DNA from 2 places in the Pseudomonas sp. CC11G genome. Region 2 is predicted to be linked to the other one. Evidence: riboswitches for the same ligand, from Rfam matches in the RefSeq annotation. Region 2 holds a riboswitch; the other holds the start of a gene.

Region 1 (7,367 bases), on a different contig from region 2:
AGCCGGCTTTGCCGGTCGGCTCGGCGTAGTCGCCCTGAACACCGGCAACGGCGAGGTACTGAACTACCGCGGCGATGAGCGCTTCCCCCTGTGCAGCACGTTCAAAGCCATGCTCGCTGCGGCCATTTTGCAACGCAGCAAACTGACGCCGGGCCTGCTGCAAGAGCGCATTACCTACCAGAAGAGCGAGCTGGTCAGTTATTCGCCGATCAGCGAGCAACACATCAAGGACGGTATGACCGTCGCCGAGCTGTGTGCGGCCACCGTGCAATACAGCGACAACGGCGCCGCCAACCTGCTGATGAAACTGCTCGACGGCCCCGAAGGCGTAACCACCTTTGCCCGCTCCATTGGCGATCATCACTTTCGCCTGGAGCGCTGGGAAACCGAGTTGAACACCGCCATCCCCGGCGACCTGCGCGACACCACCACGCCGCAGGCCATGGCCCACAGCCTGCAAAAGCTGGTGCTCGGCGAGGCGCTGCCAGCGCCGCAACGCCAGCAGCTGCAAGACTGGCTACGCGGCAACACCACCGGCGCCACGCGTATTCGCGCCGGTGTACCGGCCAGTTGGCAGGTGGGCGACAAGACCGGCACCGGCGATTACGGCACCACCAACGATGTGGCGGTGCTCTGGCCGGCGGGCAAGGCACCCGTGGTGCTAACGCTGTACCTGACGCAAAACGCCAAAGACGCCGCACCACGCAACGAAACCCTGGCCGCTGCTACGCGCATCGTGGTCGACTGGCTCGGCTGAACGAGGCCTTATAATTTTTAAGCGCATGCATCGACCGCTTTGATCTTTATGGCCAGCAATTCAGGCTGACCGAGCCGTCAAACCTGCTGTTACAATGCCGCCCCCGTGCGATTAATCCGCCTTTTTATTAGGAGCATCCGGTGTCTGTCGTCTTCGTCGCCGCCTCCCAACTGCCCACACCTTTTGCCGTTTTCACCATGCATGGCTTTCTTGAAGAAGCCACCGGCCGTGAACACGTGGCCCTGACCCTCGGTAATGTTGCCGATGGCGCGCCAGTGCTGGGTCGCCTGCATTCCGAATGCCTCACCGGTGATGCCCTGTTCAGCTTGCGCTGCGACTGCGGTTTCCAACTGGAAGCAGCGCTCGCCGCCATCGCCAAAGAAGGCCGTGGCGTGCTGCTGTACCTGCGTCAGGAAGGCCGGGGCATTGGCCTGATGAATAAAATCCGCGCCTACGAGCTGCAAGACGGCGGCGCCGATACCGTCGAAGCCAACGAGCGCCTGGGCTTTGCGGCCGACCAGCGTGATTACGCGATCTGCCTGCCGATGCTCAATCACCTGGGCATCACCTCGCTGAAGCTGATGACCAACAACCCGCGCAAACTCAAAGCGCTGGCTGACATGGGCATTCCGGTGGCCGAGCGCATGCCGCTGCAAATCGAACACAACCCGCACAACAAGTACTACCTGGCTACCAAGTCCGGAAAACTTGGCCACTTGCTGGGCAACCAGCACCAGGGCGAGGCTGAGGAAAGTCTGTGACCCGGGCTGAAGTGCGCAAGCGGCTTGGCTTGTTATGGTGGCGGCAACTGGCGCTCACCCTGGCGCCGGTATTTGTGCTCAACCTGCTGTTTGGTGGCAGCAAGACGGTGTCGGTGCTGGCTATGCCGCTGTTTATCGGCGGCATGGCGTCGATGTTTGTCACGCTGCCCCTGTTCACCCTCTTCAAGCAGAGCCTGATCGCCACCGAGAAAGCCCTCGACACTCCGGAAGAACCCAACGCTTGGCTGGTCCTGGCAGCGCGGCGGCGCCAGGGCTTTCTGGCTGCCAGCCTGCCGGCATGGATTGCCGCCATTGCCGTGTTCACTGGCCTGGAAGCGGTTCCGCTGCACCTGCTCGCGCTGGCCAGCACCGTGATACTGATGCTCTACCGCATTCCCCGCCAACTCGGCTGATGCGCCTCCTCCTCGCCTGCCTGGTATGCCTGCTGGCGTGGCCTGCGGCGGCGCAATTGCGCGTGGTGACGCTGGCACCGTCGCTCAGTGAAATCATGTTGGAGTTAGGCGCCGCCGATTTATTGGTCGGTGTGCTCGACGGCGGCGAGCGGCCGCCGGCCTTGGCGAATCTGCCTTCGGTGGGGCGCTACGAGCAGCTGGAAATGGAAAGCCTGCTGGCGCTCAAGCCCGACCTTCTATTGCTCTGGCCCGACAGCATCAGCGCGGCGCAACGCCAGCAACTGATCGGTTTTGGCATTCCACTCTATGAAGCACAGCCCCAAAGCCTGGACCAGTTGGCCGAGCAATTTTCCGCCATCGGTGCGCGAGTAGGGCGGGCGCAGCAGGGACGTGAGCGCGCCGACGAATTTCGCGAACACTTGGCATCGCTCAAGCAACGGTTTCAGCGCCGCAAACCGCTGCCGGTGTTCTACCAGATCTGGAATTCGCCCCTGTACACCGTGGGCGGTGGGCAGATCATCAGCGATGCGCTGAGCGTGTGCGGGGCGAAGAACGTGTTTGCCGACCTGAGCCTGCCGGCGCCGCAGGTGAGCATTGAAGCGGTGCTGCAGCGCAACCCGCATGTGATCGTGGGTGGCGATCAGGCGCAACTGGATAGCTGGGCCCGTTGGCCGCAACTCAAGGCCGTGCACCGTCAGCAATTGCTGGTGGTGCCGGATAAAGGCATTGAGCGGCCCAGTTTGCAGATGCTGGATGCGACCGAGCGGTTGTGTGCCGCGCTGGCGCCGATGCGTTAACCCCTCAAACAAAACCACCACCGTCGTCCCCGCGCAGGCGGGGACCCAGAATGCAGCAGGAGTACGGGGCCGCTTGCCCAAGTCTGGATTCCCGCCTACGCGGGAATGACGAGGGAATGGATTAAATCGCCGGCGTCCAGACAAACCCAATCGTCGCCGCCCGCCCTTCCTCGCGATACCCATAGTTCTCGCCATCATGGCTGTACAGCGCGCGGCTGTAGTCTTTGTCCAGCAGGTTATCCACCTTGAATTCCAGCTTCAGCTCGCTGCTCGCCTGCCAGCTGCTACGCACGCCCAGCAGGCCATATCCGGCCAATTCCTGGGTATTGCCGACATCGTTGTAGCTGCTACTCACCGCCTGCCAGTTGGCACCCAAACCCAGCTTGCCGAAGGTGCGGTCGATATTCAGGTTCAAGGTGCGTTTGGCGCGGCGCGGTAGGGCGTGGCCGGTTTCGCGGTCGCGGGCGTCCAGCCAGTTGGCGCCAGCCGAGGCCTGCCAACCGAATACCTCACGTTCCAGACTCAGCTCGATCCCCTGCAGGCGTGCCTTGTTCAGGTTCACCGTGCGGTAGGTGTAGGTCGCCGGGTCGTAGAGCGTGGTGCTGATCAGGTCGCGCACCTCGTTACGGTACGCGGCCAGGCTCCAGCGGGTGTCCAGGTGCTCGCCGCGTACTTGCAGCTCGTAGTTCTTCGAGTGCTCCGGTGACAGGTCGGGGTTGCCGATATAGCCCTGGCCGTCGTCCGGCCAGTACAGCTCGTTGAACGCCGGAGCGCGGAAGCCTTCGCTATAGGAGGCAATCACCGACAACGCGTCGCCCACAGGCACTGTGAGGGCGCCGTTCCAGGTGTTCTCGCTGCCAAACTGCTCGTTCTTGTCGTGGCGCAGGCCCAGTTCGGTGGAGAACCAGTCGCCTTGGAAACGATGCTGCACAAAAGCCGCCTGGTTCCAGCGGGTTTGCTGGTCGTATTCGGTGCTGCTGTGCAGCTCGTCTTCGTACCAGTCGACGCCCAGCAGCAGGCTGTTCTGCTCGGTCAGTTGCAGGGTGTTGAGCCAGTTGGCGGCGTCGCGGTAGGTGTTGAATACGCCCACTTCGTCGCTGAGCTTGTCTTCATTCTTTTGCCGGCTTTCGCTATGGCCGACTTCCAGGCGGCTGTTCCACACGTCGTTGAGCTGCGCATCGATAAACGTGCTGGCGCTGCTCAGGGTGAAGTCGGTGTACGGCTGCTGTGGATAACTCAGGTACGTGCTCATGTCGAAGCGGCCGAACGGGTTGTCGTACTCGTTGCGGCCGCGCTGGTCCAGCACGCTCATGCCGGCTTCCACTTGCTCGCTGAACTGATGGCTGAGATTGAAGCTCAGCGCTTTGTTGCGGTAGGCATCGTGGTCTTGGTCTGAGTCGTAGGACGGGCCGGTGCGGTCGACGCCAGCCGTTTCGTCCAGGCTGCCATTGAGGCTGAAGCGCGTCTGTTCATCGCCACCACTCAAACCCAGGCTGCGTTTGAAGCTCTGGTTGCTGCCGGCGCTGACCGCCAGGCTCGGGTGCAGACCGCTGTCGCCGCGTCGGGTGAAAATCTGCACCACGCCGCCAATGGCATCGCTGCCATACAAGGCCGAGCGCGAGCCGCGTACCACTTCAATGCGCTCGATCTGGTCGAGGCTCAAATACTGCAAGCTGGCGCCGCCATCGGAAGCCGAGCCGATGCGCTGGCCGTCCACCAGAATCAGGCTCTGCGTGTTGCTGCTGCCACGGATAAACAGCGAGGTGTTGCTGCCGCGCCCGCCGTTCTGCACCAGCTGTACGCCCGGCACGCGGGTGAGCAGGTCGGTGATGGAACTGGGTTGCAGGCGCTCGATATCGGCGCGGGTAAATACCGTGGCAGCCGCTGTGGCTTGGTTAATTGGTTCGGCAATACGACCGGAAGTGATGACCAGCTCGGGCAGTTTTAGCGAGTCGTCGCTGCTTTGCGCGTGGGCCAGTAGCGGCAGGAGCAGGGCCGGCAGGGCGAGGTGCAAGTGCTTCATGGGGTGAATCCTCAAAAGAAAAATTTTGAGGAGGGCATAGGCAAGCACGGCGCTTGAAAGCACGCCTGTGCTTGATGGTGCTGCCCTCCGCAACACCAGTCGATTCCGCACAGGCCGGTCTCCGGGCTCTCAACTGAAAGACGAACTTTCCTGCCGCGATCACCTTCCCAGGTAAACCCAGTGGTGTGTCGATCGGGCATGCAGCCAGGCTGCGGTCGATTACCGTTGCGGGGGCAGCGCCGGCATGGCTCGTGTGAGCGCACCGGCTTCCCGTTTAACGCCGGGCTCTTGCAAGCCGGGCGCACCTGTTTGGATAAACGCCGCGCACCCTAACGGGGGCGGGGAGGTGGGTCAAGGGCAGAGGCAGCAGGCGAGGAACGGTGTAGGGAATTTCCGTCGAGTTGCGTCAAGTCAAGATCCGCTTTGTCGCAGCTCCCTATTCTGGCCGCCCCTGCTCCTCACGGACCGCCGCCATGCTCGAAGCCATTCACTGGGATGCCGACCTCATTCGCCGCTACGACCGCCCCGGTCCGCGCTACACCTCTTACCCCACCGCCTTGCAGTTCAGCGACCACGTCGCCGGCAACGCGCTGGTACACGCCCTGGCCGAAAGCCGCAAAGCGCTGCGGCCGCTGTCGGTGTATGTGCATGTGCCGTTCTGCGCGAACATTTGCTACTACTGCGGCTGCAACAAGGTCATCACCAAAGACCGCGGCCGCGCGGTGCCCTACCTGCAACGCCTGCATGAAGAAATCAGCCGCATCGCCAGCCAGCTCGACCGCCGCCAAGTGGTCGAGCAACTGCATTTCGGCGGCGGCACGCCGACGTTTCTCGGCCACACCGAACTGCGCGAACTGATGCGCCACCTGCGGGAAAACTTCACCCTGCTGGAAGGCGACAGCGGCGACTACGGCATCGAGATCGACCCACGCGAAGCCGACTGGGCGACCATGGGCCTGCTGCGTGAACTGGGTTTCAACCGGGTCAGCCTTGGCGTTCAAGACCTCGACCCGCAGGTGCAACAAGCGGTCAATCGCCTGCAAAGCTTCGAGCAAACCCGCGCCATCGTCGAAGCCGCCTGGACCCTGCAATTTCGCTCGGTAAACATCGACCTCATCTACGGCCTGCCCAAGCAGACGCCCGACCGCTTTGCCGCCACCGTAGAAAAAGTCATCGAGCTGCAGCCCGATCGCCTTTCGCTGTTCAACTACGCCCATCTGCCGGAGCGCTTTATGCCGCAGCGCCGCATCAGTGCCGACGACCTGCCAAGCCCGGCGGCCAAGCTGGAAATGCTCCAGCGCAGCATCGAACAACTGACCGACGCCGGTTACGTGTATATCGGCATGGACCACTTCGCACTGCCCGACGATGAACTGGCGGTGGCCCAGGAAGATGCGGGCGCAACTTCCAGGGTTACACCACCCATGGCCACTGCGACCTGGTGGGGCTCGGGGTTTCGGCGATCAGTCAGTTGGGTGATTTGTACTGCCAGAACAGCAGCGACCTGCCGCGCTATATCGCCGCCATCGACGAAGGCCGTTCAGCCGTGGAGCGCGGGTTGTTGTGCAACGAGGACGACCGCATTCGCCGGGCCGTGATTCAGCACATCATCTGTGCCTTCAAGCTGGATTTCAGCTTGATCGAGAGCGCGTTCAATATCGAGTTTCGCGGCTATTTCTCTGAGGTCTGGCCACAGTTGCAGCAGTTCGCCCGCGACGGGCTGATCAGCCTGAGCGACAAAGGCATTGAGGTGCTGCCGGCTGGGCGCTTGTTGGTGCGCTCGGTGTGCATGCTGTTCGACCACTACTTGAGTGAGCAGAACAGTCAGCGGTTTTCGCGGGTGATTTAACCCAGCGGAAACAAAAAGGCCGGTCAAATGACCGGCCTTTTTGTTTAAAGCTACTGCTTAGGCGCTGACCTTCGGCGCCAGATCGACTGGCGCTAACAAGGCCAGTCGCGTGTTGATCGCCGCTTCGATACCCGCCGCATCCAGCCCGCACTCGGCGAGCATGGTTGCCGGTTTGGCGTGTTCGACGTACACATCCGGCAAGCCCAGATGCAGCACTGGCTTGAGCAGGTTCTCGCGGGCCAGGAACTCGCTGACGGCAGCGCCGGCGCCGCCCATGATCGCGTTTTCCTCGATGGTCACCAGCAGCTCATGCTCGGCCGCCATCTGGCGCACCAAGGCTTCGTCCAACGGTTTGACGAAGCGCATGTCCACCACCGTGGCATCCAGCTTCTCGGCCACCAGCAGGGCGTCGGTCAATTGCACGCCGAACACCAGCATGGCCACGCCTTTGCCTTTGCGGCGCACCACGCCTTTACCGATTTCGAGCGGCACCAACGCCTCGTCGATTTCCGCGTTCGGGCCGGAACCGCGCGGGTAGCGCACGGCCGCCGGGCCATTGAACAGGTAGCCGGTGGTCAGCATGCGGCGCAGTTCGTTTTCGTCGCTCGGCGTCATCACCACGATGCCGGGAATGCAGCGCAGGTACGACAAATCGAAACTGCCGGCGTGGGTCGGGCCGTCTTCACCCACCAGGCCGGCGCGGTCGATGGCGAACAGCACGTCGAGGTGCTGCACGGCCACGTCGTGAATCAGTTGGTCGTAACCGC
Region 2 (7,367 bases):
GGCGCGGGTAAGCGGCGGCATCAGGTGGTCGATGATCACCGCCTGGGTACGGCGTTTGGCCTGCGCGCCTTCGCCGGGGTCGTTGACGATAAACGGGTAGACGTTGGGCGTCGGGCCAAGAATGGCGTCGGGCCAACAGGTGGCGGACAGGCCGACACTTTTGCCCGGCAGCCACTCCAGATTGCCGTGCTTGCCGACATGCACCACGGCGTTCATGGCGAAGGTGTCCCGCAGCCAGAAATAGAACGCCAGGTAGCCGTGGGGCGGCACCAGATCGGGGTCGTGATACACGGCGCTGGCGTCCAGCTGATAGCCGCGTGCCGGTTGGATGCCGACAAAGGTCAGGCCGTAACGCAGGCCAGCGATCATCATGCGGCCGCTGCGGCCATCGCGTCGGTACATTGGGTCTTGCTCGGGCTCGCCCCAGCGTTCGCGCACGGCCTGCTGGTTGGCCTCGGGCAGACGGGCAAACAGGCGGTGGTAATCGTCCAGCGCCAGGCTTTGCGCGCAGGGGCGCAGGTCGAGGGTGTCGAGGTCATTGGTGACGCCGCCGAGCAGCTCGTGGATCAACGCCGTGCCTGTGGCCGGCAAACCGTCAACCGGGTAACCCTCGGCTTGCAGCGCACGCAGAATATTCAGCGCCGCGGCGGGCGTATCCAGACCCACGCCGTTGCCGATCCGGCCGTCGCGGGTGGGGTAGTTGGCCAGCACCAGGGCGATACGTTTATCCGCGTTACCCCGCTGCGCCAGCTCGACCCAACGGCGCGCCAGTTCGGCAACAAATGCCATGCGATCCAGGTCCGCCTCGTAGCACACCACATCGCTCTGGCTGCGCTCGCTGCGCCACGCCAGGCCCTTGAAGCTGATCGGCCGGGTGATGATGCGCCCGTCCAGTTCTGGCAGGGCGATATGCATGGCCAGGTCGCGCGAGCCGAGGCCCTGCGGGTTGGCCTGCCACAGCGGCTGGTTATCCAGCGCGCAGATGGCTTGCAGCACCGGCACGTCGCGGCGGAACGGGCGCAGGTTGGGTTGCTCGGGGTTGGACTGGGCAAAGCCGGTGGTGTTGATGATCAGGCTGGCGGCGCTCTGGTCGAGCAGGTCTTCCACCACGGCCAGGCACGCCGCTTCTTTCAAGCTGGCGACGGCGATGGGCAGCGGGTTCAGGCCTTGGGCGCTGAGGCACTCGCAGAAGCTGTGGATAAACGCGGTGTTCGCCGACTGCACATGGGTGCGGTAGAACAGCATGCCCACGACCGGTTGGCCGGGTTGCCAGGCAGCCTGCCAGTCGGCCAGGCCGGCGTTGACCACAGTCGGGTGATACACGCCGACGCGGGGCAACGGCTTGGGTTCGACCCAGGCGTACTCACCGTCAAGCCAGGTGCTGGCCAGGTAATGGAATAGCTGCCGGGCGTTATCCACACCACCCTGGCGCAGGTACTGCCAGAGGCGGTCGGCTTGTTCGGCGCTGACGGTGCCCAAGGCGGTGAGCTCCGGGTCCGGGCTGTCGTCGCCGGGTACCAGAATCAGCTGCGCGCCGCGCTCGGCCAACTCCACCAGACGCTCGATGCCATAGCGCCAATAACTCAGGCCGCCGTGCACCGACACCAGAATCACCTTGGCGTGTTGCAGCACTTCCTCGACGTACAGGTCGACCGAGGCGTGGTTCTGCAATTGCGCGGGGCTTGCCAGGCGCAGGGTGGGGTAGTGGTCGGGCAGGGTTTGTGCGGCGGCGGCGAGCAAGGATAGGTGCGAGTCGCCGGTGCACAGAATCACAACATCCGCAGGGGTTTGCGCCAGATGGGCGATGCCATCAGCGGGAACGAAACCACCGGGTTGGGTGCGGAGTAAGTGCATGGTTAATAGCCCGCCGCGTTTTGCATCCCTCGCCCGCTTGCGGGAGAGGGACCGAGGGAGAGGGGCATTTGATCTTTAGCGCCGTAATGAGCGGCGAAGAAAAGCGGCCCTCTCCCCAGCCCTCTCCCGCAAGCGGGAGAGGGGGCAAAAGCAAAGAGCGTGACCGTCACACCAACGCCGTACGCAGTTCGTTGCTAATCACCGCCTGATCCAGCTCCTGGCCAATGATCACCAAATGACTGGCGCGCACTTCGTCGCTGCGCCAGGCGCGGTCGAAGTGTTTGTCGAAGCGCTTGCCCACGCCCTGAATCAGCAGGCGCATCGGCTTGTTCGGAATGGCAGCAAAGCCCTTGATGCGCAGCACGCCATGGCGCTCGACCAGGCCATTGAGGGCGGCCAGCAGTTGGGCTTCTTCCACTTCCGGCAGCTCGAAGGAGAAGGAGTCGAACTCGTCGTGGTCGTGCTCTTCGTGGTCTTCCAGGTCGTGGTGGGTTTTGCGGCTGTCGATGTGCAGCTCGGTTTCCGAGTTCAGGCCCAGCAGCACGGAGAGCGGCAGCACGCCGCTGCGCGCTTCGATCACTTTGACCGCTGGCGGCAGCTCTTCGGCCACTTCGGCGCGCACGGCGGCCAGGGCTTCGGGGCTGAGCAGGTCGGCTTTATTGAGGATGACGAGATCGGCGCTGGCCAGTTGGTCGGCGAACAGCTCGTGCAGCGGCGATTCGTGATCCAGGTTCGGGTCTTCGCGGCGCTGGGCGTCCACCTGGTCGGGGAAAGCGGCGAAGGTGCCGGCGGCCACGGCTGGGCTGTCGACCACGGTGATCACTGCGTCCACGGTGCAGGCGTTGCGGATTTCCGGCCAGTTGAAGGCTTGCACCAGCGGCTTGGGCAGGGCCAGGCCGGAGGTTTCGATGAGGATCTGGTCGAGGTCGCCACGGCGCGCCACCAGCTCGCGCATCACCGGGAAAAACTCCTCCTGCACGGTGCAGCACAGGCAGCCGTTGGCCAGCTCATACACGCGGCCGTTGGCTTCTTCTTCGGTGCAGCCGATGGAGCATTGCTTGAGGATTTCGCCGTCGATGCCCAGCTCGCCGAACTCGTTGACGATTACCGCGATGCGGCGGCCTTCGGCGTTGTCGAGCATATGACGCAGCAGGGTGGTTTTGCCGGCGCCAAGGAAGCCGGTAACGATGGTGACGGGAAGTTTGGCCAAGCTTTTCATCGGTTGCAGCCCTGTGTGATGCGAGCGAAATCGGATCGGCGGGCAGCGGCGAGGACGGCGGCGAGCAGGGTGCACGCAGCAGGCGTTCGCTACCGGATCACCCCGCCCGGTTGTCGTGAATGCTTTACGAGGCAGGTCTCCTGGCTTTCAACCTGGCCCGTTGTCCGGGCCGCTTTCTTCGCCTTCCCGCAGGTGCAGTGGCATTGGAAGAAAGCAGGTTGTTCACAGTTGCGGGGGCAGCCGCGGCTAGACCGCGTTCCCTCTTAGCTCCACACCTGAACGGCGTGGAGAACCTCGAAGCGAGCAAGGCTACGCAGTGATGGGGTGTGGGTCAAATTCGGCACCTATCAAGGCCCCCGTCATTCTGATGAGTCGGTACGCAGTTCAGATTCTTGCAAAAGAATCCCGCCCGGCGAGCCAGTCTGGGCCCCCGCCTTCGCGGGGGCGACGGAGTTTTTTGCAGCTATCACCGTCATCCCCGCGCAGGCGGGGATCCAGATTTACGGATAAGCGTAGATGGCGGTAGGCAGCAAGAGTCCACCGTTGACCTTTGCCGTTGAAAATGGTGTCCTTGCGCGCTGTTTCAGGTGTCTTGCGTCGTCGTGCGCAAGGTGAAACGGGAAGTCGGTGCGCCCTTTTGTGGTTAGTCCGACGCTGCCCCCGCAACGGTAGGCGCTGTTTACAGCGCGAGCCCGGAGACCGGCCTGAATTCATACCAGTAGGCAAAACCCGCGGTGGGCGGGCGCAAGCCGGAAGTCTGAATGCGCGCGCATTCGGCTCCTCGTGCGTTCCCTTCTGCTACGTTTTCATTTCCAGTTCAGAGGGAACGGTCATGTCCAGTAGCACCCTTACACATTCTGCCGAGGCCAGCGCCTCGCTATCCCAACGCCTGGTTCTGGCGATTGGCGCCGGCTTGCTGGGCGCCTTGCTGGTGTATTTCGCCGGCTTTTCGCATATCGAGGCGGTGCACAACGCAGCCCACGATACCCGTCACAGTGCCGCGTTTCCGTGCCACTAAGGGGTAGCCGTCATGATTAAGCGTATTGCGCAGACCGCCGGCTTTACCGGCCTGCTGGGCGCCCTGTTCCTCACTTTGCTGCAAAGCTTCTGGGTTGCCCCGCTGATTCTCCAGGGTGAAACCTTCGAGAACGCCGAGCCCGCTACCGAGCAAGTGGTTACCGAACACAGCCATGACGCTGGCGCCGCAGCACACGAGCATGAACACAGCAGCGAAGCCTGGTCGCCGCAAGATGGCTGGCAGCGCGTGCTGTCCACCACTGGCGGCAACCTGGTGGTCGCTGTCGGTTTCGCCCTGATGCTGGCTGGCCTCTACACCTTGCGTGCGCCGGGTCGTACCCGTGATGGCCTGTTCTGGGGCCTGGCCGGTTTCGCCACGTTCTGCCTGGCGCCATCGCTGGGCTTGCCGCCGGAACTGCCGGGTACCGCCGCTGCCGATTTGCAGCTGCGTCAGTACTGGTGGATTGGCACCGCGACCGGCACTGCGGTCGGCCTGGCCTTGCTGGTGTTTGCCCGTCACTGGGCGGTGAAGGTTGTGGGTGCCGTGTTGCTGGTGGTTCCCCATGTGATCGGCGCACCACAGCCTGAAGTGCATTCGAGCCTGGCGCCGGAAGCACTGGAGCATCAGTTCATCTGGGCTTCGTTAATCACCAACGCGCTGTTCTGGTCGGCCCTGGGCCTGCTGAGCGCGTGGCTGTACCGTCGCTTCGCCGGCAGCAACGCGGTTTAATTCGCCGCTGCTGCGCACAAACCCGCTGGTGGGCATGCCCCCAGCGGGTTTTTTCTTAATTCTTGCAGGCGTTTTTCTTGTGCCGATTGTGCCGCCCTTTATTGCTGGAATTGGCTGTCGCGCAGGGTGCGATGCGGCGCAGTTGCGTCAGTTGCTGGAGCAGACGCTGGCGGCCAATGGCTTGAGCCTGGCCGACCTCAGCGGCTTGGCCAGCGTGGAGCACAAGCGCAACGAAGCGGGGTTGTTGGCATTGGCGGCGCAACTGAACCTGCCGCTGGCCTTTTTTACGCCGGCGCAATTGCAGGCCGTGGAAGATCGAGTTGGTCACGTGTCGGAGATCGCCCAGCGCGCCATCGGCACAGCCAGCGTCGCCGAAGCCTGCGCGTTGGCTCAAGTGGAAGCGGTCAGCGGACGCCGGGCCAACCTGCGTATCGGCAAACACAGCAGTGCCCAGGCCAGCGTGGCCCTGGCAGGGGTAGAGGAACACGCATGACGGTCTATTTTATTGGCGCCGGCCCCGGCGATCCGGAGCTGGTCACAGTGAAGGGTCAACGCCTGATTCGCAGCTGCCCGGTGCTGCTGTATGCCGGTTCTTTGGTGCCCGAAGCGGTGCTGGAAGGGCATAACGCCGAGACCGTGGTAAACACCGCCGAGCTGCACCTGGACGAGATCATCGGCCTGATCGAAACCGCGCATACCAACGGCCAGGACGTGGCCCGCGTGCACTCCGGCGACCCGTCGTTATACGGCGCCATCGGCGAGCAGATTCGCCATTTGCGCCGGCTGAATATCCCCTTCGAAATCATCCCCGGTGTTACCGCTACGGCCGCCTGCGCGGCGCTGCTGGAAAGCGAACTGACCCTGCCGGGTATCGCCCAGACAGTGATTCTGACCCGCTACGGCAGCCGCTCGAAAATGCCCGCCGGCGAAGAGCTGGCTGACCTGGCGCGCCACGGCACCACCATGGCTATCCACCTCGGCGTGCAGCACCTGGCGAAGATCGTCGAGGAACTGCTGCCGCACTACGGCGCCGACTGCCCGATTGCCGTGGTGCACCGCGCCAGTTGGCCGGATCAGGATTGGGTGCTGGGCACGCTCGCCGATATCGAAGCCGGCGTAGCGGCCAAAGGGTTTCAACGCACTGCGTTGATTGTGGTCGGGCGGGTGCTGGCGGCCGATGCGTTTGCCGATTCCAACCTGTACCGCGCCGGTCACGCGCACCTGTTTCGTCCTGCCAGCGAATAAGCGCAAACCCACGAACGGCGAGGGCTGGCCACCGGTCGGTAAAAAATAATGAAGTATTTTTACCGGCCGCTGTAACGCCGTTATAGGTCTTAACTCTATCTCTATGCCGGGACTGAATAAGCCTATTACGGCCGGCACCCTTCACCGAGGTAGAACAACATGACTATGAAAACCGCTGCTGCTGGTGCCGCCCTCGCGATGGCTGCCGCTGGCCTGTTTGCCGGCATGTCGACCCAGGTATTCGCTGCAGACGCCAATGTGCATTGCTATGGCGTGAACGGCTGCAAAGGCCAGAACGACTGCAAAACTGCCAGCAACGCCTGCAAAGGGCAGGGCTCGTGCAAAGGCCAGGGCTTCAAGGCCATGACCTCTGAAGCTTGCACCAAAGCCGGTGGCAAGGTCGGGGAATAAGGGTTTACGGGGCGGCCTTCGCGGCTGCCCCGCTGCTCTGGAGCGCACGATGCCTGTCACCCCAACCATTAATGGCAGCACCGTTCTGGGCTATGGCCTGGGGCTGCGTACCGCCTATTACGACGAAATTCTGCAGACCAACCCCGCTGTGGATTGGTTTGAAGTGCTGACCGAAAATTACCTGGTCGACGGCGGCAAAGCCCTGCACTACCTCGACGCCATCGCCGAGCGTTATCCGATGGTGATGCATGGCGTGTCGCTGTCCATTGGCGGCCCGCACGCGTTGGATATGAACTACCTCAAGCAGGTACGGCAACTGGCCCAACGTATTCACCCGGCGTGGATTTCCGATCACCTGTGCTGGAGCCGTGGCAGCGCCCACCAACTGCACGATCTACTGCCGTTGCCGTACAGCGAAGAAAGCCTGCAACACGTGGCCGCCCGGGTGCGCCAGGTGCAGGACGTGCTGGGTCGGCCGCTGGTGCTGGAAAACGTCTCCAGCTATGTGCGCACCGCCGCCGATGAATTGACCGAGTGGCAGTTTCTGGCGGCCCTGAGCGAGCTCAGTGGCTGCGAGCTGCTGCTGGATATCAACAATGTGTACGTCAGCTCGCGCAACCACGGCTTTGAGCCGTGGGAATTTATCCGCGCCTTGCCGCCCGACCGTATCCGCCAGTTGCATCTGGCCGGCCACAGCGATTACGGCAGCTATGTGATCGACACCCATGACCAGCCGGTGAGCGACCCGGTGTGGCAGCTGTACCAACGCACTGTGCAGCACCTGGGGCCGGTGGCCACCTTGCTGGAGCGCGATGATCATTTTCCGCCGCTAAGCGACTTGCTGGCCGAACTGGAGCAAGCCCGCAACCTTGGCACCCTGGCCTTGATGCG

Evidence for each region. A riboswitch is a leader RNA that binds a small molecule or an ion and turns the genes downstream of it on or off. The one in region 2 is predicted to bind cobalamin.
Region 1: it holds a riboswitch for cobalamin, as region 2 does, so the genes downstream of both, AC0V2S_RS02185 (TonB-dependent receptor domain-containing protein) here and cobW (cobalamin biosynthesis protein CobW) in region 2, are expected to answer to the same signal.

What each region holds. Positions count from the first base shown of each region.
Region 1 is NZ_JBWBZC010000001.1:446,230-453,596, forward strand. It holds gene bla (class A beta-lactamase) at 1-757, shown strand, start outside; gene ribA (GTP cyclohydrolase II) at 898-1,518, shown strand; gene AC0V2S_RS02175 (MFS transporter) at 1,515-1,931, shown strand; gene AC0V2S_RS02180 (cobalamin-binding protein) at 1,931-2,728, shown strand; gene AC0V2S_RS02185 (TonB-dependent receptor domain-containing protein) at 2,850-4,751, opposite strand; cobalamin riboswitch at 4,847-5,075, opposite strand; partial or broken gene hemN (oxygen-independent coproporphyrinogen III oxidase) at 5,225-6,600, shown strand; gene dxs (1-deoxy-D-xylulose-5-phosphate synthase) at 6,658-7,367, opposite strand, start outside.
Region 2 is NZ_JBWBZC010000004.1:165,097-172,463, reverse strand. It holds gene cobN (cobaltochelatase subunit CobN) at 1-1,854, opposite strand, end outside; gene cobW (cobalamin biosynthesis protein CobW) at 2,021-3,073, opposite strand; cobalamin riboswitch at 3,187-3,385, opposite strand; cobalamin riboswitch at 3,642-3,795, shown strand; gene AC0V2S_RS07090 (CbtB domain-containing protein) at 3,906-4,091, shown strand; gene AC0V2S_RS07085 (CbtA family protein) at 4,104-4,820, shown strand; gene AC0V2S_RS07080 (cobalamin biosynthesis protein) at 4,900-5,313, shown strand; gene cobM (precorrin-4 C(11)-methyltransferase) at 5,310-6,065, shown strand; gene bufA2 (BufA2 family periplasmic bufferin-type metallophore) at 6,225-6,476, shown strand; gene bufB (MNIO family bufferin maturase) at 6,526-7,367, shown strand, end outside.